3 regions of the Bacillus marinisedimentorum genome follow, and region 2 is predicted to be linked to each of the others. Evidence: riboswitches for the same ligand, from Rfam matches in the RefSeq annotation. Region 2 holds a riboswitch; each other region holds the start of a gene.
What was found. A riboswitch is a leader RNA that binds a small molecule or an ion and turns the genes downstream of it on or off. The one in region 2 is predicted to bind S-adenosylmethionine.
Positions count from the first base shown of each region.

Region 1: linked by a shared signal. The riboswitch ahead of metK (methionine adenosyltransferase) and the one ahead of A4U59_RS15845 (hypothetical protein) in region 2 are both predicted to bind S-adenosylmethionine.
Region 3: linked by a shared signal. The riboswitch ahead of A4U59_RS01310 (methionine ABC transporter ATP-binding protein) and the one ahead of A4U59_RS15845 (hypothetical protein) in region 2 are both predicted to bind S-adenosylmethionine.

Region 1 covers NZ_LWBL02000029.1:50,135-57,966, reverse strand. The annotation lists gene pckA (phosphoenolpyruvate carboxykinase (ATP)) at 1-1,211, opposite strand, end outside; SAM riboswitch class I at 1,882-1,989, shown strand; gene metK (methionine adenosyltransferase) at 2,249-3,451, shown strand; gene A4U59_RS09030 (GNAT family N-acetyltransferase) at 4,666-5,172, shown strand; gene A4U59_RS09025 (gamma carbonic anhydrase) at 5,183-5,716, opposite strand; gene A4U59_RS09020 (alpha/beta hydrolase) at 5,837-6,655, shown strand; gene A4U59_RS09015 (tetraprenyl-beta-curcumene synthase family protein) at 6,693-7,760, shown strand.
Region 2 covers NZ_LWBL02000052.1:2,569-10,400, reverse strand. The annotation lists gene A4U59_RS15860 (toast rack family protein) at 1-41, shown strand, start outside; gene A4U59_RS15855 (bile acid:sodium symporter family protein) at 90-1,070, opposite strand; gene A4U59_RS21865 (hypothetical protein) at 1,392-1,529, shown strand; SAM riboswitch class I at 1,864-1,968, shown strand; gene A4U59_RS15845 (hypothetical protein) at 2,090-2,419, shown strand; gene A4U59_RS15840 (DUF3231 family protein) at 2,464-3,006, opposite strand; gene trpE (anthranilate synthase component I) at 3,369-4,901, shown strand; gene trpD (anthranilate phosphoribosyltransferase) at 4,882-5,901, shown strand; gene trpC (indole-3-glycerol phosphate synthase TrpC) at 5,894-6,670, shown strand; gene A4U59_RS15820 (phosphoribosylanthranilate isomerase) at 6,651-7,310, shown strand; gene trpB (tryptophan synthase subunit beta) at 7,291-7,832, shown strand, end outside.
Region 3 covers NZ_LWBL02000005.1:170,764-178,595, forward strand. The annotation lists gene A4U59_RS01295 (carboxymuconolactone decarboxylase family protein) at 138-503, opposite strand; gene A4U59_RS01300 (MetQ/NlpA family ABC transporter substrate-binding protein) at 757-1,581, opposite strand; gene A4U59_RS01305 (methionine ABC transporter permease) at 1,596-2,195, opposite strand; gene A4U59_RS01310 (methionine ABC transporter ATP-binding protein) at 2,245-3,270, opposite strand; SAM riboswitch class I at 3,403-3,512, opposite strand; gene A4U59_RS01315 (peroxiredoxin family protein) at 3,693-4,181, shown strand; gene A4U59_RS21585 (hypothetical protein) at 4,174-4,614, opposite strand; gene A4U59_RS01325 (anti-sigma factor domain-containing protein) at 4,822-5,943, opposite strand; gene sigI (RNA polymerase sigma-I factor) at 5,956-6,708, opposite strand; gene A4U59_RS01340 (thioredoxin family protein) at 7,783-7,832, opposite strand, start outside.

The DNA of each region.
Region 1 (7,832 bases), on a different contig from region 2:
TGTGCAGGAAGAGGCAGGAACGGCGACCCGAAGCATGTTGAGAAGGTTGCTTCAGGAGAAGTGACCCCGCGTTCAGTTCCGGCAAGTTTGCTAGTATATCCGCTCAGGAAGTGATACATTGCCTGTTCCTTCGTCAGCCGGCTGATAGGAGGGAGGACGCCGAATGCATCGGCCGTCAGGAAAATAATGGTGTTCGGATGTCCTGCGACACTCGGAATGACGATATTATCTATGGCATCAATCGGATATGCCGCCCTTGTATTTTCAGTCAATGTTGTATTGTCATAGTCGGCTACACGAGAATGGTCATCGAGTATGACATTTTCAAGCACGGATCCATAACGGATGGCATCCCAGATTTGAGGCTCTTTTTCTTGCGATAAATTGATGCATTTTGCATAGCAGCCGCCTTCAATGTTAAAAATGCCGTTCTCGGACCAGCCGTGCTCATCGTCGCCGATAAGGCGCCGGTTCGGGTCTGCAGAAAGAGTCGTTTTCCCTGTACCGGAAAGACCGAAGAACAGGGCGACATCTCCTTCCTGGCCTACGTTCGCTGAACAATGCATAGACAGGGTACCGCGTTCAGGAAGAATATAATTCATCACGGAGAAAATCGACTTTTTAATCTCGCCGGCATATTCGGTTCCGCCAATCAATACGATACGTTTCTCGAAGGAAATGATGATGAATGTTTCGGAATTCGTCCCATCCACCGCAGGATCAGCTTTGAAGCCAGGTGCGGAAATCACCGTGAATTCGGCTTCATGATCCCTGAGATCCTCTTCGTTCGGGCGGATGAAAAGCTGTCGGGCAAACAGGTTATGCCATGCATACTCGTTTACAACCTGGATAGGCAGGCGGTAACGTTTGTCAGCACCGGCGAAACCTTTGAATACAAACAATTCCTGCTGTTCTTTCAAATAAGTAAGGACTTTGTCGTAAAGCGCTTCAAATACACTCGCGGAAATCGGCTGGTTCACCGGTCCCCAATTTATTTTATCTTTTGTGGAGGCTTCTTCTACAATAAATTTATCTTTAGGGGAGCGCCCGGTATATTTTCCGGTTGTAGCCCTGAGTGCTCCGGTTGATGTCAAAACCCCTTCATTGCGGAGAAGCGCCTTTTCAGTCAATTCTGGTACGGATAGGTTATGCCGGACATTATTGCCATTCAGGATGGCGGCCAGGCCGGTTGTAAGATCTACTGAGTTCATTACACAAACCTTCTTTCTTCATAATATGAGATTCCTTATGAGACTCCGCTGTGGAACAGAAGGTGTAAAATCTTTGGTCCCATAGGGATAAATGACCGAGTTTTACACTTGATTCGATATGCTAAAAATAGTATAACACATTTATTTTTTCAGTCTACACTAAACAAGTTGCTTACCTGAAAAATATACTTATATATGCCCGTCTCTTCATCAGAAAACACTTATTTTGCAATTTTTTATAAAAATTTTCAAGTTTTTCTCTTTAAAAGGAAAATGTGTTCTAATATTGAAATCCCTTTCAATACGTTTATGTATCAATATGATACAAATGCACTTACTGTGCCTTAGGTAAGCTGTTGGCATTACTTTGTACAGATTCAGGAACTGAAATACATTTGAATTTTGCTGGCCACAGGGAATGAAAAGTTTGTGAAGGAAACGGATGAAAAGGGCTGTGTCAGGCGTGAACAATGGCAGCCTGTTACCTGTAAAATTGAATAAGTTTGGTTATAAGCAGACACCGTAAGAAAGGAATATAACGATAATAGAAGGAATGGATGTTTATATTATTCACACAATAAACGAGGAAACTGCCTGAAACGTCCGGATGTTCATGACGGTTTTATTGACATGGTTCGACCAATGCGTTATGATAGCACGCGAACGGATACTCTTATCCCGAGCTGGTGGAGGGACAGGCCCAACGAAACCCGGCAACCGTCACCCTATGTGAAAAGGTGCTAACCTGAGCAAGGCGGACAGCCTTGATCGATAAGAGCGAAAGGCAAGAGCGTAAAACCTTTCCTCAAACGGGAAGGTTTTTTTATACTTTCAGCCCATCTTTAGGCTTTGGAAGTATAGCAACCTGCCGGGCAGCGGAGTTAATTGCTGCAAGGGGGGATCATTTGCCTGTTATTGCCGCTGACAGGACTCTTTCAGGCATCAAGAGGCCAAAGAGGAAGTTAATTTATAATCCCTTTAGGGAAATGAGTACCGTATCAATCAGCAGTCTTTATTTAAGGAGGTACTAGTGTTCCATGACAAAAACCCGCCGTTTGTTTACGTCTGAATCGGTGACAGAAGGGCATCCCGATAAAATTTGTGACCAGATTTCAGACGCCATTCTTGATGCAATTTTAAAGAGCGACCCGAATGCACGTGTCGCCTGTGAAACAACAGTAAATACAGGGCTTGTCCTTGTAACAGGTGAAATTACCACTTCGACATACGTGGATATTCCGAAGCTTGTGCGTGAAACCGTAAAAGGAATCGGATATACACGGGCAAAATACGGATTTGATGCGGAAACTTGTGCAGTTTTGACATCTATCGATGAGCAGTCCCCCGATATTGCGATGGGCGTTGATAAGGCTCTTGAGGCAAGGGAAGGGCAAATGACAGATGCCGAAATAGAAGCAATCGGAGCCGGCGACCAGGGCTTGATGTTCGGGTACGCCACAAGGGAAACAGAGGAACTGATGCCTTTGCCGATTTCACTCGCGCACAAGCTTGCCCGCAGGCTGACAGAAGTCCGCAAAGAAGAAATCCTCCCATACTTACGCCCTGATGGAAAGACACAGGTGACGGTGGAATATGATGAAAATGACAATCCTGTCAGGATTGATACTATCGTCATTTCGACACAGCACCATCCGGAAGTTTCGCTTGAACAGATTCAGCGGAATATCAAAGAATATATCATCAAGCCGATTGTTCCTGAAAACCTGATTGATGAAGACACGAAATTTTTCATCAACCCGACAGGCCGGTTCGTCATCGGCGGTCCGCTCGGTGACGCCGGTTTGACTGGACGAAAAATCATTGTCGATACGTATGGAGGCTATGCCCGCCATGGCGGAGGGGCCTTTTCCGGTAAGGATCCGACAAAAGTGGACCGTTCCGCAGCATATGCGGCCCGTTATGTCGCCAAGAATATCGTAGCTGCAGACCTTGCTGACAAATGCGAGGTGCAGCTTGCTTACGCCATCGGTGTTGCCCAGCCTGTTTCCATCTCAATTGATACGTTCGGAACAGGAAAAGTTTCTGAAGAGAAACTGGTGGAAATGGTCCGCCAGACATTTGATTTACGTCCGGCAGGCATCATTAAAATGCTTGACCTGAGAAAACCGATTTACAAACAGACAGCGGCATACGGTCATTTCGGCCGTACGGATATCGATGTTCCGTGGGAAAAAGCCGATAAAGCCGGCGCGCTGAAGGAACTCGCTTCTGCTGAATAAGTGTTTGGATAGTGTTAAAATCACTGCTGAATCTTTTAAGCAGTTCATTCTGTAGAGAATCCTGAACAATAATAAAGGCTCAGAATCGTTTTAATTAGCGGTTCTGAGCTTTTTTTAGAGATTACCCACTTAAGGCCAGTCGGAAAATTTCTTTCCTTTAGTGTGAGGTGTAATTCATGGGGTCTGTTCGCGGAGCTGTTTGGGGAGAAATCCGGTCAGAGGGCCTGAGCGCGCAGCTTTTTGGCGCGAAATAATGCTTGAACGGCGTGAAACAAACCAAGTGGCGTGAAAGCGGGCTATATCGGCGTGAAACGTAATCGGTTTGGCGCGAAAACCGGGAGAAACGGCGCGAAAGCCGCACCCTGGATGTAGCGTAAAGCCGGTCGGCGCGAAAACCCGCTCCTATGGCGCGAAAATTCGTTTGAATGGCGTGAAATCACCCGTATGGCGTGAAAGCGAACAGTTGTGGCGTGAATTTTGAAGGAGTTGGCAAGAAAAGCGGCAGATTTGGCTCGAAAACCAGGAGAAACGGCGCGAAAGCCGCACCCTGGATGTAGCGTAAAGCCGGTCGGCGCGAAAACCCGCTCCTATGGCGCGAAAATTCGTTTGAATGGCGTGAAACCACCCGTATGGCGTCCAAAGCGAGCAGTTGTGGCGTGAAATTTGAAAGAGGTGGCAAGAAAAGCGGCAGATTTGGCGCGAAAACCGGGAGAGACGGCGCGAAAGCCGCACCCTGGACGTAGCGTAAAGCCGGTCGGCGCGAAAACCCGCTCCTATGGCGCGAAAATTCGTTTGAATGGCGTGAAACCACCCGTATGGCGTGAAAGCGAACAGTTGTGGCGTGAAATTTGAAGGAGTTGGCAAGAAAAGCGGCAGATTTGGCTCAAAAACCGGGAGAAACGGCGTGAAACCCGCTCACTGGGCCGACACCGAAAAGCCGTTTGGCGTTATACGGCGCGTCACGCGCCCACAGAGAATGCATGCGAAATTGTTTGGCTCGAAACCCTGTTTAAATCAAGCCAAAAAGTGACTGTAATGAAATCACACGTTTCTTTTCCTTTCCTGCTGTTTTATAATTGAATAAATAGTAAGAAAATTCAGCTGCTGGAATATGCCTGATTGGCATCTGGAAGCTGTTCGATTTCTGACATATGATTTGGCGATCAAGCCTTGCATCTTTTACAAAGGGATTATTACAAAACAGGGGGAAGGCTATGATGATAATTAGACCTGCAACAAGCAAGGATGCTCAAGCGGTCCGTACAGTTGCCGTTAAAAGCTGGATGGATACGTATGGGACGTTTTATACAAAGGAAGAAACCGAAGAATTCATGGAAACGGTATATGCCTATGATAACTTGCTGAAATCCATTTCAGAGAGTGAATCATCCGAGAATCACCATTTCCTTGTTTCGGAAGAAGACGGATCGATTACAGGAATAATGGAAATCATCAAGCGTGAGGCGGGCTGGGAAATTTTACGGCTTTATGTGCTGCCGGAATTCCAGCGGCAAAAGATCGGCACCGAGCTGCTTGCGGCTGTTATGCAGACGGTTAAAAAAGGGCCGCTGCGCGTTTGTGTTGAAGTCCGCAATCAGCGGGGCCTTGCTTTCTACAGGAAAGCCGGCTTCAGTGAAACGAAACGTCAAAAAGATGATTTCTTTGTGCTGACCGGGGAATTATTAGTATTGGAAAAAGCACTGGACGGCATTGCCATTTGACAATGCCGTTTTAGTTATCATCCTTTGGCTCGATGGGGGTAAGTTTTTTATAATAATGGCCTTTTTCCATGTATTCTCTGCGGATCCTCGCCATATCTTCCAGATCCTCCTCGTTCAATTCCCTTACAACCTTCGCCGGACGTCCATATGCAAGTGAATTGGGCGGGATCTTCTTGCCTGGCGGAACAAGGCTGCCGGCTCCAATGAAAGCCCCTTTCCCGATTTCGGCGCCGTCCAGGACGATTGACCCCATGCCGATGAGGGCGTGCTTCCGGATAATGGAGCTATGGAGAATGACCTGGTGCCCGACAGTAACGCCGTCTTCAAGGATAAGCGGGTTGCCCGGGCTCTGGTGGAGTACGCAATTGTCCTGGACATTCACCCCGTTCCCGATGATGGTCGGGGCGACATCGCCGCGGATGGATGTGTTAAACCAGATACTTGAATCCTTGCCGATTGATACATCGCCGCTGATTGTGACATAATCAGCGATATAGGCACTGTTGGAGATCTGCGGAGTTTTCCCTTTATAGCTGTAAATCATTTCAGTTCCTGCCTTTCAAAATCATTCTTAATTACAACGTTAAAATATAACGTATCCTGTATAAAACCAGTGTACCAGAAAAGTCGATATAGAAGAAAAGATTAAAAAGGAGCGAGCACGATGTGGAAATGGGAGGCTGACAATGCAAAAGCGGTTATGGTCATGGTTCATGGAGCAGGGGAGCACCATGGCAGATATTCATGGCTGATTGAAATGTGGAGGGCGGCAGGCTTTCATGTCATCATGGGTGACTTGCCCGGCCAGGGAACCTCAACACGCCGGCGGGGCCATATTGATTCATTCGATGAGTATATCGAAGCGGTTGAAATGTGGCTGAAAGAAGCATTCACATACGAGCTCCCGGTATTTTTACTGGGGCACAGCATGGGCGGGCTGATAGCCATCAGGTCAATGCAGGAAAAGCATTTCCCCGTTGCGGCCGTCCTGTTATCATCACCGGCGCTCGGTCTTGTAGAACCGCCTCCGAAAAGGCTGGAAATGGCATCCAAGGCATTGAACGCAGTACTTCCGGGAGCGATGTTTGATTCCCATTTGAAACCCGGCATGGGGACACGGAACAGGGAAATCAATGAAATGGACGAAAATGACAGCCTGATTGTCCGCAAGGTTTCCGTCCGATGGTACCGGGAGCTGGTCCAGGCAATAAAGCAAGCGTCCGAACAGGTGCTGAATTTTCCTGACGTTCCTGTTTTATTATTCCAGGGCGGAGAGGATAAAATTATAGATAAAGTGCTTGTACGTGAATTTTTTGACAAGCTTCCAGTGAACGAAAAGATGTATAAAGAATGGGCTGGCTTATACCATGAAGTATTCAATGATCCAGAAAGGGAACAGGTTTTTGAGATGGCAAAAAGCTTTGTGGATATGACCCTTGAAAATCTTGCCTGGGAAAAAAAGTTACAAAATGAACAGGAGTGATCGCTTGGGTGCAGTACCGAAAACACCAGTTACCCTGATGGCCGGCATCTACACGAAAGTGCTCCCCGAAGTCCATAACCAGTTAAACCGCTGGAAGAGGCGGGCTGAATCGATACCTGATCCAGAACTGAGAAAACAGGCGCTTGCAAGCATACAAACGAAAACGTTCCACTGTGAAGGCGGATCGATTTATGGCATCCTCGCTGGGCGTGATTTGAAAACGAGCATTGAATTCATTACAGCATATCAGACAATAAGCGATTATCTTGATAATTTGTGTGACCGCAGCACTTCTCAGGATGCCGATGATTTTACTGCCCTTCACGAATCGATGCTCCATGCCCTTACACCGGGTGCACCGACAGCTGATTATTATCGGCATCGAGCAGAGCAAAATGATGGCGGATATTTGAAAAGCCTAGTCCTTGCCTGCCAGAATAGTTTGGCGCAGGTTCCGCATTATGAAATGATTTCGCCGATGCTTTATCAACTTGCGGACTATTACTGTGATCTTCAGGTACATAAACATGTCCATGCGGAAGAAAGGGTTCCAAGACTGGAGGCCTGGTTTGAAAAGAATAAGAGCAGCCTTCCTGAAATGACATGGTATGAATTTTCTGCATGTGCTGGTTCCACTCTTGGAATCTTTTGTCTTGTTTCTTACGGGTTCAAGGAAGAGTTTACAGAGGAACAGGCCCGAAAAGTCATGAACGGCTATTTTCCATATATACAGGGGCTCCATATCTTATTGGATTATTTCATTGACCAGGAAGAGGACAGGGATGGCGGTGATTTGAATTTTTGCTTTTACTACCCTCATGACGGGGAAATGCTCGAGCGTTTCAAGCATTTTATCCGGGAAGCGGATAAGCATACTGATCAATTGCCGAATCGTCAATTTCACCGGATGATCAATAAAGGCCTGCTAGGCATTTATTTGTCTGACCAAAAGGTGGGCCGCCAGCACAGCGTAAACAGGATTGCACGGAAAATGATAAAATGCGGCGGGCACATTACCCGGTTTTTTTACGTGAACGGGAAGCTATATCGCAGGGTGGCGCGTAATGGGTTATCGAAAAAGGCAAAAAAAATCCCCTCGCAATGAGGGGATTTTTAACACCGCAGGGGGCTCAACCATGCCACATCACCACTAAATGATTTAACGGTAACGGGTTTT
Region 2 (7,832 bases):
CCAATCTGGGTGTCGGGGAAGCAAATTTTGAATTAAAATAAAGTGAAGGTCCCGGATCACTAGTTAAAGTGGTTGGGACCTTTTTATGATTATGAAACTTCAGGGGCTTTCGGATGCCCGGAAGTTTTTTCCTGCTTGATGCCAGGCTTATGGTTTTTTCCCCAATAGGTGGCAAGCAGCGGCCCGGAAATGTTATGCCAGACACTGAACAGGGCGCTGGGTACAGCTGCCAGCGGTGAAAAATGTGCGGCTGCAAGTGCGGCGCCAAGTCCTGAATTTTGCATGCCTACTTCGATTGAAATTGCTTTTGAATCCGAGTGATCCATTTTAAATAATTTTGCGGCCCAGTATCCGATGAAAAGGCCGATCAAGTTATGCAGCATAACAACTGAAAACAGAAGAAGTCCTGTTTCTGCTATTTTTTCTTTGCTGAGGCCGACGACCGCTGCCACGATGGCGACAATCGCAATAACGGAAATGAGCGGAAGGATTTCTGTGCTTTTTTCCACAGTTGATTTGAATGCCAGTCTAACGAGAAGACCAAGAATGATCGGTATGATGACAATTTGGACAATTGATAAGAACAGGCTGCCTGCAGAAACCGGCAGCCATTTGCTTGCTAGCATCAGCGTGATTGCGGGCGTCAGTATGGGAGCAAGCAATGTTGAAACAGAAGTGATGGCGACTGACAGTGCTGTATTCCCCTTTGCGAGATATGTCATGACGTTGGATGCTGTACCGCCGGGACAGCTGCCGACAAGAATGACCCCCGCTGCAATTTCGGGAGGCAATTCCAGCAAAACAGCAAGTCCGTATGCGACAAGGGGCATGACCACAAACTGCGCGCCCACGCCGATCGCCACTTTTTTCGGCTGCTGTGCGACAGCCTTGAAATCGCTGAACGTCAGGGTCATGCCCATGCCGAACATGATGATGCCGAGTAAAATCGCTATGTACGGCCCAATCCAGGTGAATCCTTCCGGATACAGAAAGCCGAGGACAGCAAATAACAGAACCCAGACAGCAAAGGTGTTTCCTGCGAATGTACTCGCTCTGGCAAGTGATTTCAAAAAAATCCCTCCTAAAGTTTTAAATCCCATTATACGTACAATTCTGAATATTTCAATACTGAAATGCAAAAAAGCATTAAAGGATACACTGAGGTGAAATGTGACTGAAAAGGGGCAAAAAAAAGGCCGTTATATGAACACTATTGCCTGGGTGGAAACATCGCTGTTTTTCATTTCAACTTTCTGGTAAATTTGACGTAAGTTATGGAGAAAATGACTGCTTTATATTTTTACATAAGGAGAGGGATATGATGAAGGAAATCGAAGTAACTGCCGCAGGTTCTGAAAAGAAGGGATGCGGCTGCAAGAACAAGCATAAGCATGGAGGACATGGAAAGGGAAGCTGCAAAAGCAATCATGAGGGGCATCACCATAAGCATGGCGGGGGAGGATGCGGCTGCAGCCATAAACATGATGAAAAAACTGCTGAGTAGGAAGACATATCTCAGAGTAAAGTAAATCCGCCGGAATCTCGTAATAAACGTCAGCTATAAGGCGGACGAATGGGAATGCTGGCAGCGATATTCCTGAACATGTTACAGGAGGCGCGAAACAATTAGTTATAGAAACAATTAGCCGGGTATCGTCCTCTGGCGAGAGCTGGTTCAAATGAGAGGAACGGTCAGTCAAGAATCGTTATCTTTTTGTATAACAATCCGGCATACTTTAGAGATGGTACCCGGATAAATTTCGGTCTAACTGCCAGTTTTCAGAAAAATTGTTTTTTTTGTGCAACAATGTGCAGGTCACCCTATTTTTTGGCGGTTCGTATGGTACAATGGAAATATCAATAAGGTTATCAGGAGTGGACGAGAGATCTGGCTCTTTGACTCCACAGCAACCTGCCGAAAGGGACAAGGTGCTCCAACCAGCAAAGCTGCGCTTTGAATGATGGCAACGGAGGAAACTCTTTTTGCGCCAAAGCGAAAAGGGTTTTTATTTTCTCCGGAAACAGGATTCCTGTTTCGTTATCATACCTCTCTTGATACCTTGACCATATTCTCAAGGGGAGATTCTTGATGAACATCAATGGAACCGCACGAGGGCACATGGCGAAAAGTATGACGCCGGCCAGGTTCATCGGACATGTGGTGAATTTCATGGACCGGCAGCTTAAAGAGTTTGATGCTCATGCAGAAGCAACATTGAATCCGTTTTACAACCGCTTTTATGTCAAAGTTCTTTATGAAGGGCGTTATCATATCCTTTCCTTCTCGGATGAGTCGGTAAAAGGGTACCAGAGAAGAGGCCCTTACGCGCTTGACCGCGAAATGTGGAACAGCCTTTTTGACAGGGGATTGTATATCCCGGTAAAAGGCCGCTACTTGACAATGATGTACGCAGGATAATGGTATGTATTGAGCAGGCTGCAGCAAACAGCCTGCTCTTTTTTTTAGACTGGTTCCGGCACCCGCACGTGAAGTGGAGGAGGGATAATCCATCCTTTTTCTTTGTTGAGGCGGAGCATCCGGGCACCGAATTGCGCCTTATTCAAATGGAATTGGCCGAACATCATGGCAATGTCCTCACGTGTTGCCTGCCCCATGGCCTGGCTGCACGCGACAAGGCCTTCCGCCAGATTTTTGGAAAGGGCCGCGCTTATTTCCGGGTCGTTGATTCGTGCCCCCGCCGGGATTTGGTCAAGGCTGGCTTCCGGGCGTTCAGGCGGTACAGGCGGCAATGCAATGCCGTTTTCTTTCAGAACAGTTTCCACTTGTTCGATTTCCGGCTTCGAACTGCGAAGCATTTCATCGATCAAGTTACGGAGATCCTCATCCCCTGTATGGTTCATGTAAGTTTGAAGTGTGGCGACACCCGCTTTTGAAGCTGCATAGTAGCTCCACACCGCAAAGACTTCTCCATAATGAAGTGGCTCATCGGTTTGATTTCCGCTCAATACTCCCATAACGACACTCCTTAATGTTTTTAAATTCATGAAAAGGCTCCTTCGTGCAAGTGAATAGTGTTGCACGCATATATCTTTTGCGTATCGGGTGTTTTTTATCGAAGGGATTAAATTACAAAGAAGTAAAAAAGTACGGTTGACAATTTGTAGTTAGGTGCGTACACTGTCAACAAGATGTTTGAATATTCAAAAGCGGTATTCAAACATGCAGGAAAGAGCAGAGTACAGAGCAGAGCTGAGAATGAGAAGATGAGTTGAGGACAGTATAGAAGAGGAAAAGAGCAGAGTTCAGGAAGTGATCAGGGGCGGAGTGTGCCCATATTTCATCTTTTTTTATCCTCCATTTTTTACCTCAACCCCTCATTCTCCATCAACAATGGAGAGGTGAGTCTATGCATTCCTATTCCTTACAATCCTTTTTACGTGATGCTAAAACGCATCACACCATTCCTTTATCAACCGGTTTTTACAGTGACACACTGACGCCGGTCCGTATTTTCCAGAGCCTGGATGAAGAAGCGGCATTTTTGCTTGAAAGCAATGAAGACGGCCATGAGCGGTCCCGTTTTTCGTTTATCGGCTTAAAACCTTTTATGGAAATCCGCGAGAACACTGGAACTTTTCAAGTTGAAGAGTTAGAAACAGGGCATATCGTACAGATGCCTTCTTTTAAAGATGCTTTTGATTATGTACAGAACAAGCTTATAGTCAAAACACCCGGCATCAATGCTTCTTTTTCAGGGGGCGGCGTTGGTTATATGACTTATGAAGCAGTTGCCGATTTCGAAAAGATTCCGTTCCCGGTCACAGACCCTCATCCCCGTTACCGGTTCATTTTTTGCACAGACCTCATCACCTTTGATCATAAAACAAGGGAAGTGACGGTTGTCCATTTTGCCCGCTTAAACGGAAACGAAACAAGAGAGGAGCTTATAGACGCATATAAACAGGCGGAAAAGGAGGTCGGGGCACTCCTCGATAAATTGCGAAATCCGCCTGTCATGAACGAATCAGTATTGCTCCAGGATCATTTCCGCGTTACGGCAGGGCACGTGGAAAGCAACTATGAAAAACATGGATTCATGGCAGACGTGAAGAAAATCAAGGACCATATTATTAAAGGTGACATCTTCCAGGCGGTGTTATCACAGCGTTTTAAACGAAAGGTGACAGCGGCCGGTTTTGATATTTACCGGGTGCTCCGCATGCTGAATCCTTCGCCGTATTTGTTTTATTTGCGGATCGGGGGACGTGAAGTGATCGGAAGTTCGCCGGAGCGACTCGTCGGAATCGAAAATGGCATGATTGAAATCAATCCGATCGCCGGAACGAGAAGAAGGACCGGGGACCCTGACCGTGATGACTTGCTTGCAAAAGAACTGCTGGCAGATGAGAAGGAGCTGGCCGAGCATATGATGCTCGTTGATCTTGCCCGGAATGACGCCGGAAGGACAGCGAAGTACGGATCGGTAAACGTACCGTTACTGGCTGAGATCGGCCGGTTTTCCCATGTTATGCATATTGTCAGCAAGGTGACAGGGGAGCTCCGCAGCGATGTTCATCCGCTTGATGCACTTGCGGCCGCCTTTCCCGCTGGAACGGTTTCCGGCGCTCCGAAAGTGAAGGCGATGGAAATTTTGTGCGGATTGGAGCCGACGGCACGAGGCATCTATTCCGGCGGCATCATTTATGCAGGATTTGATGGGAATGTGGATTCATGCATTGCAATCCGGACAATGGTGGTGAAAGACGGGGAAGCCTCTGTCCAGGCCGGTGCCGGCATTGTGGCTGACTCCGATCCGGAGAAAGAATACATGGAAACGATCCATAAAGCAAGTGCGCTTTTGGAGGCGCTCGATATAGCTGAAGAATTGTTCGGGAATAACGAGAAAGGGGAGGAGCTAATTGCTGAGAAACGTGCTTGACAGGTTATTGGCAGGAGAACATTTAACAGAACAGCAGGCATTTGCTGTCATGGATGAAGTGATGGGCGGAAATGTACTGCCGACCCAGCTGGCCAGCATTTTGACTGTACTTCGGTTCCGCGGCGAAACAGCTGAAGAAATCACAGGGTTTGCAAAAGCGATGCGGGGACGGATGGCAATCCTCGATTCAAAGGAGCTGGATGTACTGGATACGTGCGGCACGGGCGGTGACGGACAGTCTACGTTTAATATCTCAACTGCCTCAGCGATTGCGCTCGCCGCACTCGGTGTCAAAGTCGCAAAGCATGGGAACCGCAGTGTTTCCTCTAAAAGCGGGAGTGCAGACGTACTTGAAAAGCTTGGAATAACGGTTGATAACGGACCGGTAAACGGAAAGCAGTCCCTGCTGGAAAAAGGGATGGCCTTCCTGTTTGCGCCTCATTATCATCCAGCGATGAAACATGCGGCCGCAGCCCGGAAAGAAATCGGTTTCAGGACAGTCTTCAATGTGCTCGGCCCGCTTTGCAATCCGGCGGGAGCTAAAAGGCAGATCATCGGAATATATGACACAAACCTTGCGGAAAAACTCGCCAGAGCGCTCGATAGGCTCGGCACAGAGCGGGCGATGTTTGTCACCGGGCACGACGGGCTTGATGAAATATCCATCTCCGGTCCGACAGATATCGTGGAATTGAATGAAGGCAGGATTGAAAGATACGTTTTCCATCCTGAAGATGCTGGAGTGGAACGGGGCAGCTTGTCTGAAATCCAGGTTGAAAATCCCGCGGAAAGTGCACAGCTCATCAGGGGGATTTTTGCTGGAAATGCCCCCGGGTCTCCAGAAAACATTGTATGCCTGAATGCCGGAGCAGGTTTGTACATTTCCGGAAAAGCAGCCTGTATCGCAGAAGGCGTCCATATGGTCCGTGATGCCATCCAGAGCGGGAAAGTCAACGAATATTACCTGTCCATCGCCGGGAGGGAAGTCAACCATGCTTGAAAAAATAGTAGCGAAAAAAAGGGAGGAGCTGCAGAATTTTGTCCTGCCTGAACAACGGGATGTTGAACGGGCATCACTTATCCATTCCATTAAATCGTCAGCTAATCCCGTTTCAATCATAGCCGAAGTGAAAAAGGCATCTCCATCAAAAGGCGTCATCCGGCCTGATTTCGATCCGGCCTGGATTGCCGGGAGATATGAGGAAGGAGGTGCAAGAGCTGTTTCCGTTTTGACGGATCGCCACTTTTTCCAGGGGGACCGTTCGTATCTTACTGAAATTAAACAAAAGGTGAGTATCCCGGTGCTGAGAAAAGATTTCATCATTTCACCAGAACAAGTTGAAGAAAGTGCACGGATTGGCGCCGACGCCATCTTGCTTATCGGTGAAGCGCTTGAACCGGCCGTCCTTTTTGAACTTTTCAAGCAAGCGGAAGAAAAAGGGATGGAAGCACTTGTCGAAGTGCATAGTGCGGAAACACTGGAAATGATTCTGTCGGTATTTCAGCCGCCGCTCATCGGAATAAACAATCGTAATTTAAAGACCTTCCATACTGATTTATCGCAGACGGAAAAGGTTGCAGAGATGGTTCCGGAAGGTTCTATGCTTGTAAGCGAAAGCGGCATATTTTCTTCGGCTGACCTTGAACGTGTTCATCGGGCAGGGGCGGAAGCGGCGCTGATCGGTGAGTCGCTGATGAGAAAACCGGATCCGGGTGAAGCAGCCGCGGTTCTGCTTGGGGGTGTGCGTGTTGAACCGGCCGCTCGTTAAGCTTTGCGGAATCAGATCACTGTCCGATTTAGAAACTGCTGTACCTTTCAATCCTGATTACATTGGATTCATTTTTGCGGAGAGTAAGCGCCGCGTCAAGTCCGAGGATGCCAGGCGATGGCTTGGTCAGTTCAGTAAGGAAGAGCTGCCGAAAGCAGCCGGTGTCTTCGTGAATGCAAGTGACAAGGAAGTTATCAGGACGGCTGCAGAGATCCCGCTTGATGTTGTCCAGCTGCATGGCGACGAATCTGCGGAGCGCGTTTTCCGTATGAAAAGCGAGACAGGCCTCCAAGTCTGGAAAGCACTTCGCCATCATGAAGCCATACTCGATGAAATGAAGGGTTATGAAGGTGCTGCTGATGGCTTTGTCATTGATGCATTTGTCCGGGGGGCAAGGGGCGGCACCGGAACATCTTTCAACTGGGATGGCGTACCGGACCTGTTAATGGAGGCAAGGAAGCAAAAGGTTCCATGTTTTATTGCCGGAGGGATACGCCCTGATAATGTGGAAAAGCTGCTTGCTTTTGAACCGGACGGAATTGATGTATCAAGCGGAATTGAAACAGATGAACAGAAAGACGTTTTGAAAATCGGAGAGCTGATGGGGAAGGTGGAACACTATGAGTATAAGTTATCCTGATTTGCAGGGCAGATTCGGCTCATTCGGCGGCAAGTTTGTGCCGGAAACGTTAATGGGCCCGATAAAAGAGCTTGAGGAAGAATTGAATATAGCTATGAAGGATGAACGATTTCTGGCCGACTACCGCCATGTACTGCAGCATTATGCCGGAAGGGAAACGCCGCTTACATACGCGGATAAGCTGACGGATAAGCTGGGCGGCGCAAAAATATATTTAAAACGCGAAGACCTGAATCATACAGGTGCCCATAAATTGAATAATGCCATCGGCCAGGCGCTGCTTGCCCGCCGGATGGGCAAGACAAAAATCATTGCTGAAACGGGAGCAGGCCAGCACGGTGTTGCAGCGGCAACCGTTGCGGCAAAGTTCGGGCTCGAGTGCAAGGTGTTCATGGGTGAAGAAGATATTGCCCGCCAGCAGCTGAATGTTTTTCGGATCCAATTGCTTGGAGCGGAAGTCGTGCCGGTTTCAAGCGGGAACAGGACGCTAAAGGACGCAACAAACGAAGCAATCCGCTACTG
Region 3 (7,832 bases), on a different contig from region 2:
AACATTTCACGATAATAAAGGCTGGCGGGGTACCGGAATACTTCAGCTGAATAAAGGGCACTATTGCTCCCATTTGCAATCATATCCTCTTATTTGGGCGGGATTTGTTAGAAAATTCAGTTCGCATCGTTGAAGTCTTATTGTTTCAGGTCGGTAAGTTCAGATACTGCTTCCTGTACAAGCGTTACCGCCTGGCTCATGGCAGCTCCGCCTCCAAAGGCTGCCGTCACTCCGACCGCTTCAAGAATTTCTTCTTCTGAACACCCTTCGTCCAGACAGCCTTTCACGTGATAGATGATACAATACTCGTCCTGTGAATTAAGGCTGATTCCCAGGGCGATGAGCTGCTTCTCACGGCGGCTCAGCATTCCTTCCTCAAAGCATGTTTCGGTAAATGCATTATAATGGCGGGCGATATCCGGCATTTTTTGTGTAAAGATCCCCAGCCCTTCTTTGTATTCATGCAAAGCTGCTTCTGTTGAATTGCGTGGTTCATGGTACATCCTTTTCACTCCTATCTGAATTTGGTTCGTGATTATTATGATGCATATAAATAGGAACTATCCCGCTTTTTTATGGGCTGCAGAATGTAATGTTGAAAAACAGCCATGAACTAGCTGCTTTTTGCAATTGCACAGGACGCACCCCCTATTGAATACGGAAATAGACCTCTTATCTTGGCGAAGGAATTCGGCGGGAACCAGTGTAAATCACTTGAGGGCATACAAAAAACCCGGCATAAGCCGGGTTTCGCAATTACTCGCCGTCAACAGGAACAACAGCTCCTTTGTATTCTTCTTCAATGAAGGTCTGAATCTCTTCTGAACGCAGCACTTCAACAAGCGTCTTGATGTTTTCATTATCCTTATCCTTTTCCCGGACAGCGATGACGTTGACATAAGGAGAATTTGAACCTTCGAGGGCAATTGCATCCTCCATCGGATTCAACCCTGCATCGATCGCATAGTTCGTATTGATCAGGACAGCATCGCCTTCGTTGTTTTCATATGCACGCGGAAGCATTCCGGCATCAATATCAGCCTTAAAATTCAGGTTTTTCGGATTTTCTTCAATATCTTCAAGAGTCGCGTTCGTTTTTTCCACGCCTTCTTTAAGTTTGATCAAGCCTTCTTCTTCCAGAAGGGAAAGCATGCGGCCGTGGTCTGCAACAGAGTTGCTCATGACAACCGTTGCACCTTCCGGCAGGTCGTTCAAGCTTTTATATTCCTGGGAATAAACACCGATAGGCTCAATATGGATTCCTCCAGCGTTGACAAAGTCATACCCGTGTTTTTTCTTCTGATCTTCCAGATATGGTATGTGCTGGAAGTAGTTTGCATCAAGCTCACCTTCTTCAAGAGCCTTATTTGGAAGAATATAATCCTGGAATGTTTCAATCTGAAGGTCAACGCCTTTTTCTTCAAGGAGCGGCTTGGCTTCTTCAAGTATTTCTGAATGGGGTACATTTGAAGCACCGACAACAAGCTTCTTGCTCTCTCCGCTTCCACTTTCATTTCCGCCGCATGCGGCCAGTACCCCGATTAATAATACAATGCTAATTGTAAGAATTAGTTTTTTCATGATGAAAAATCCTCCTAGCGTTTATCTATTTTGTTTACTGCTATATCACCAATAAATTGGAGAACAAATACAATGAGCAAGATGACGATTGTTGCGACGACTGTCACATCATTATGGCTGCGCTGGAATCCCTCAAGATAAGCAAGGTCCCCTAGCCCGCCGGCTCCAACTACTCCTGCCATCGCTGTGTAGCCTACAAGTGCAATCGCGGTGACAGTAATACCGGATATAAGAGCCGGCATTGATTCCGGCAAAAATACTTTGAATATGATTGTCCATGTACTTGCACCCATCGCCCGCGAGGCTTCGATGACGCCTTTATCAATTTCACGGAGGGCGATTTCCACCATCCTGGCATAAAAGGGCGCCGCTCCGAAAATAAGCGCCGGCAATGCCGCTTTTGCTCCCAGCATTGAGCCGACCAGCAGCTTTGTAAAAGGAATCAGCAATATAATTAATATAATGAAAGGAATCGACCTGAATATATTTACATATCCTGCAATAATACTATTCAACAGCCTGTTTTCCCACAGATTTCCCCGTGAGGTCAAAAACAGCAATAGGCCTAATACAATCCCCAAAATGAAAGTGGCGGCAACAGAAATCACAGTCATATACAATGTTTCCAGCGTCGCTTCCCAGACTTTATCCCAAATGACATTTTCAAACACTTTGCAGCACCTCTGCTTCCACTCCGCGTTTCCTGATATGGCTGATTGCCCGGTTCACTTCATCATCATCTCCGGAGAAATGGACAAACAATGTCCCATATGTGCCGCTGTTTGTCTGCTGCACTTTGCCCTGCAGAATGTTGACGATCACTTCGAATTTCTTAATCGTTTCATTTATGACAGGCTCTTCCGCGTCATTCCCGATGAACGTCAGTTGAATAACCTTGCCGTGTTCATACTGGGCAAGCAGATGCTCAATCGTTTCTTCAGCTTCATCAGGCTCGGTCACCTGTTTCACAAACCGTCTCGTCACTTGCTGTTTCGGTTTTCGGAATACATCTCTAACGTTTCCTTCTTCAACAACACGGCCGTTTTCCATAACCGCTACCCGGTGGCTGATTTTATGAATGACATGCATCTCATGAGTAATCAACACAATTGTCAGGCCGAATCGCTCATTAATATCAACGAGCAGGTCAAGAATCGAATCGGTCGTTTCCGGGTCAAGTGCAGATGTTGCTTCATCGCATAGCAGCACTTTCGGATTATTGGCAAGGGCGCGTGCGATTCCGACACGCTGTTTCTGGCCTCCGCTCAACTCAGATGGATATGCATCTTCGCGCCCCTGCAGGCCGACAAGCCGAATCAGCTCGAGGACCCGTTCGTTCCGTTCCTTTTTGGCTACTCTTGATATCTCGAGCGGAAATGCAATATTATCATAGACCGTTCGTGACCAGAGCAGATTGAAATGCTGAAACACCATTCCGATCTCCTGGCGGGCAAGCCTGAGTTCACGGCCGGATAACGTATTCATATTCCAATCACCGACTGTGATTGTGCCTCCTGTAGGCTTTTCCAATCCATTAAGCATACGGATCAGCGTACTTTTCCCTGCACCGCTGTATCCAATAATGCCGTATATTTCACCGTTTTGGATCGTAAGGTTTACATCTTTGACAGCTTCGATCGGTCCCTTTTTGGACTTAAAGACTTTCTCGATATTGGATAACTGTATCATGCTGTTTCCTCATTTCTTCCATAAATAATGACATCTGCATTTTAAGGCGCATCCAAAAAAAGTGTTCACCCATTCAATATAAAAAAACCTTTCTGCACAGATGAGCAGAAAGGTTTAATGAACAATTCCTTTCTCTCATCTCCCAAAGCCTCAGCTTTGCAGGAATTGGCACCTTTACAAGCATCATGCCTGCCGGTTGCCGGGTTTCATCGGGCCAGTCCCTCCACCTCTCGTGATAAGAGTCAATCACACTTTATTGAGTTAAACGACTAATGTTTTTGAAACTAATGAAGATATTAGCACGCCTATCATTAGCTGTCAACAAAATAGTCCAAAAAAACAGCTTAAACGACACGGGCTGACAATTGCGTACAGCCGCCTTTTCCTTTACGATGGGAAACAGAAACTTGATGAAGTTTAACATGAAAAGAAGAACACTGCCGGCAGCTTACCCAGCGGAAACCGGCTATAGTTGGGAGGATGGTTTGATGAAGGCACCGGGGTTCACATTAAAGGACATACAAACAGGAAACCTTGTATCTTTGGATGACTACAGAGGAAAAAATGTCATGATCACGTTCTGGGTATCATGGTGTCCGGACTGCCAGCGGGATTTGCCTCAAAAAGATGCTTTTTATAAAACACTTCCTGCAGAAACAGACCTGGCATTCATTACAATCAACGTAACAGGGCGTGAGGCCAGTACGGAAAACGCTTTAAAGATGGCACGCGAACAGCAGTGGACATTCCCTATCCTTATGGATGAGGGGACAAACGCATATGATGCCTATCAATGCACAGGGGTGCCTGCCACATTTTTGCTTAACCAGCATCATGAAATCGAAGCCTCATTTGATGACCGTGCTGATTTCATGGACATCATCCAATCACTCGGCACACTGCTCAAATGATGTTTTGGCCGTGATGCTTGCTCATCAGAAAAAGGGACTCCAGCCAGAGCTTATTCCTGAATGTACACTTGACTGAGAGCTCTTTATCCCGTTCAAGGGTGCGGAGCGGCTTCATTCCGGTTATCAAATTCACGAGCGCTCCATCGCACCCGCGAATAATTATGTCCGGGCATGTGTCCGGAAGCGCATATAAAAGTCGCAGCCCTTTATCTGACAACTCCACTGCTGCAGCCTCCTCTTCCGAAAAGAAGAACATCATCATTTCTGGTTTTTTGAATAACGGCTGTAGATGAGGAGCATTTCCCGCACCTGCTATCATTTTTGTTAGCGAAACCACAAACATGTTCATCACCGCTTTCAAGGAAACATCTTTACCCTGGAATTCGCCTTCCCCATCGAATTTCCTTGAAAAATCGTCCGACAATATTTTCAAAAAGCGGATGTGCGGCTGTTTGTGTAAAAGTTGACACGCTGCAGATCGGAAGTTATATTTGCGCATTAAGGCAGAACCCGGTCATTTTTTGTCACTCAGTGCTTCACCGTTACCAAAACAGAAAACACAGGCTTTAAAAAAGCCTGTGTCATTATTTCCCGAGAAATAAGGTAATATGTAAAAACAAATCGCCTTTTTCTCCGCTATTTATTGGTTATTTTTGCCGTTGGAATTATTTTGCTGTTTGTTGACTTTGTTTTTACCCTGGCTGTTATTTTGCTTTTTATCTTTCTGTTTGTTGCCGCCAGCATTACTCTTGCCTTCTTTATCAACTGAATCGGACTTATTCATTGAGCCATTATTTGTTTTTTTTTCAGCGTTTCCTTTTCCATTCCCGTTGGAATGACCATTTGACTTTCCAGTCTGGCCCGGCGGTTCCTTGTCTTCAAACCCAGGAGCGCCCTGCTTCTCGTTCTTCTTTATTTGGCCAGGTGCATTTGAATTAGGTACGGCTTTTTCATCTTTATTGCCTCCGGCATGCTGAATATTTACTCCCTTTCCATTTTTATCCATTTCAGGGCGTGGTTCGGCTTTCTTTTTCAGTTCAGTTACTGAAAGTGTCTTAGCCTCATCCATTGTCAGCTCGTTCCCCTGTTTGACAGCATCTTCATAAACAAGGTATTTACCGGTAGAAATGCCGTTCTGTTTAGCATGTTCCCTTGTTTCTTCATCAGCATATACAACTTTTACGGCGATCTCTTCATTTTGTGTTAATAGACGGTTTTGTACTGCAACGAGCTCGCGTGCAAGTGCTTGCTGCATTTTCTCTTTGTCATTTTTATCTTCCAGCATTGATGTGGAAGCAAGCAGTACATCCTGATTAGAGTTAAAATATCCCTTTTCTTTTATTAGTGCAACAACCGATTCTACAAACTCGGCAAGCGGCAAGCCTTTCAACTTATCTATTTCTTTTTGCAACGCCTTGCCATCATCGTTCAGCGAGGTGTACTCAAGGACCTTCATGTCCTGGTTCACCCCGACTTCCATACTGGGATTCACATCAATACTTACATACGCCGCTACTGGCTCGGTATTGAACGAAAAAATCCCGGCAAACGCGATAATAAACGCCGCAACTGCAGCTGCCACAGTAATTGACGGTGCGAATGAAGGAAACACCCGCTTTTGAGGTTCTTCAGGGATTAAAATTTCTTCTCCGAGCTGCACATCCTGGCCTTTTTTCAGACGGATTTGCTCGAATGCCCCGTTCCTCGTCATGACAACCGCTTTCTTACGGTTAATTTCCATTATGATTCCGCGTTTCACCATTGACTCCCCCCTTTATATCTCAATGTAAGACTGTAATGAATGAAAATCGCCAAGATATATTAGCGCAACTGCTATTATATACTTTCGATTTCTCTCTATTGTTTTACGACTGCAATCCACCATTTTTTCTATATTTTTTATCGGCAGCCTTTTTTTGTCTTTGAGATAGCGGGAGAGTTCTTCGTCGTGCGCGATCAAATAAGCGATTTCTTTCGCATTATCACGTGCATCAATATGTTTCGGACAATGTTTAACAAGTGCTTCAAAGGTTATATCATACTGTGCAAGCAATTTTTGATATTCCATGATTTCAGTTACCCGTTCAGCGCTTTCCTCTTCCCGGGTATACTGGTCAATAGACGCCTTTTGTTCTGCGAACGTTTCCTCCTGGACATTGTCTTCAGTCTCTTCCTCATAATGGAACACGAGGTTGCGGGTCTGGCGCTGTTCCCTTCGGATATGGTCAATCACGCGCCTGCGGATAACCATGTTGGCAAATGTCAAGAAGCGGCTGCCCTCTTTTTCTGAATACTGGTCAATCGCTTCATTAAATGCCGTTAGACCGACACTGTATTCATCCATCTCTTCATTTACATAACGATGACAAACTTTTGATATCACTTTTTTTATAAATGGCTGATATTCTTTGATCAAATCATTTCTGGTCAAATAATCCCCCTGCTGCGCAAGGGTGACTTTTTCTTCTATCGTTTCAGGATTTCGCGTAAATCGCTTTTTTAAAACACCCATGCTTAACGGTGCCATTCCATTCACCTCATCCTTATTAGACGTTTGAGTTGGGGATTGAGAGATGATCCAAACCACCCTGCCGCTTTTTCAGCAAAAAGGGCACACAACGTTTATACCACATGTAGAGCAGTCAAGAGAATGTTTGCAATCGAATTGTTTTTAAACCGTAAAATAGCATCCTTTTCTTTCATATTATTGGTATTTTTATCCAGTGAAAAAAATCCAATTGCCGAAAGATTATGTAATTACTGGAATTGTATTCAAAATATTCACAGTAAATTCACTTCTTAAATTACTATATCCAACAATTTATTTTTTGTAAAAACATTTATCGCATATTTCGCTAAACATACTGAAATTGAGACAAACGGCCCGGGTCCTGGGAAGTTATTTGCATGAATGCCGTGCACCCGTCTTAAAAATAAAGGTTACTGGATATTCATGTTATACATTAAACAAACGGGCAGGATTGCGGAATAAGGAAATCCGCTGTCATGTATCTTGCCCGCTCCTTTAAACTGCAGACAATCGCTTCAATCCACTCAGTTGCAACATCAATTCAGGGAAAAGAAACACAGAAGCTGTATCAGGTGCATCAACTTGCCACCCAGACAGTTCTGAAAGTATACTCGTTCAATTCCCGTATAGGCCGCCATGGCTTTTACTTCCAAGCAGAACGCGGTTTGTTACCTCCCCGCGCATTTGCTAATCACCTGAATCGGTCAATTGGTGATGTGGGGGCTTTCATTCGACTAGTTTCTCAGCCTTGCCGGCTGCTCCGCGGAAATTAACAACCGTTCTAAAATGCAACTTTTCGAAGAGGCTATTGAAGAGTTTTAATTTCATTAAAGGGTTTGTTAGGTCAATAAGGTGATATATTGAAAAATGTTCAGACTTCCAGGCATTTTCACAGCGTGTATTATTTTAATTGCCTTGTAATTTCGGTGTGATTCATATAGTGATTTTTGATGCCGTTTGACTTTTTTCCTTCAAATCCTAATCCTCCAGCAAGAAACCTGGACGTTTATATGGTTTAGACTGCAGTCACTCGGATTATCTAGTGGGTGCTTGTATTTTTACAATGGAGGTTCAATGACGGAGTCTGCTCATCCAATGTTTTTTCAGCTTTTTGTTTACGT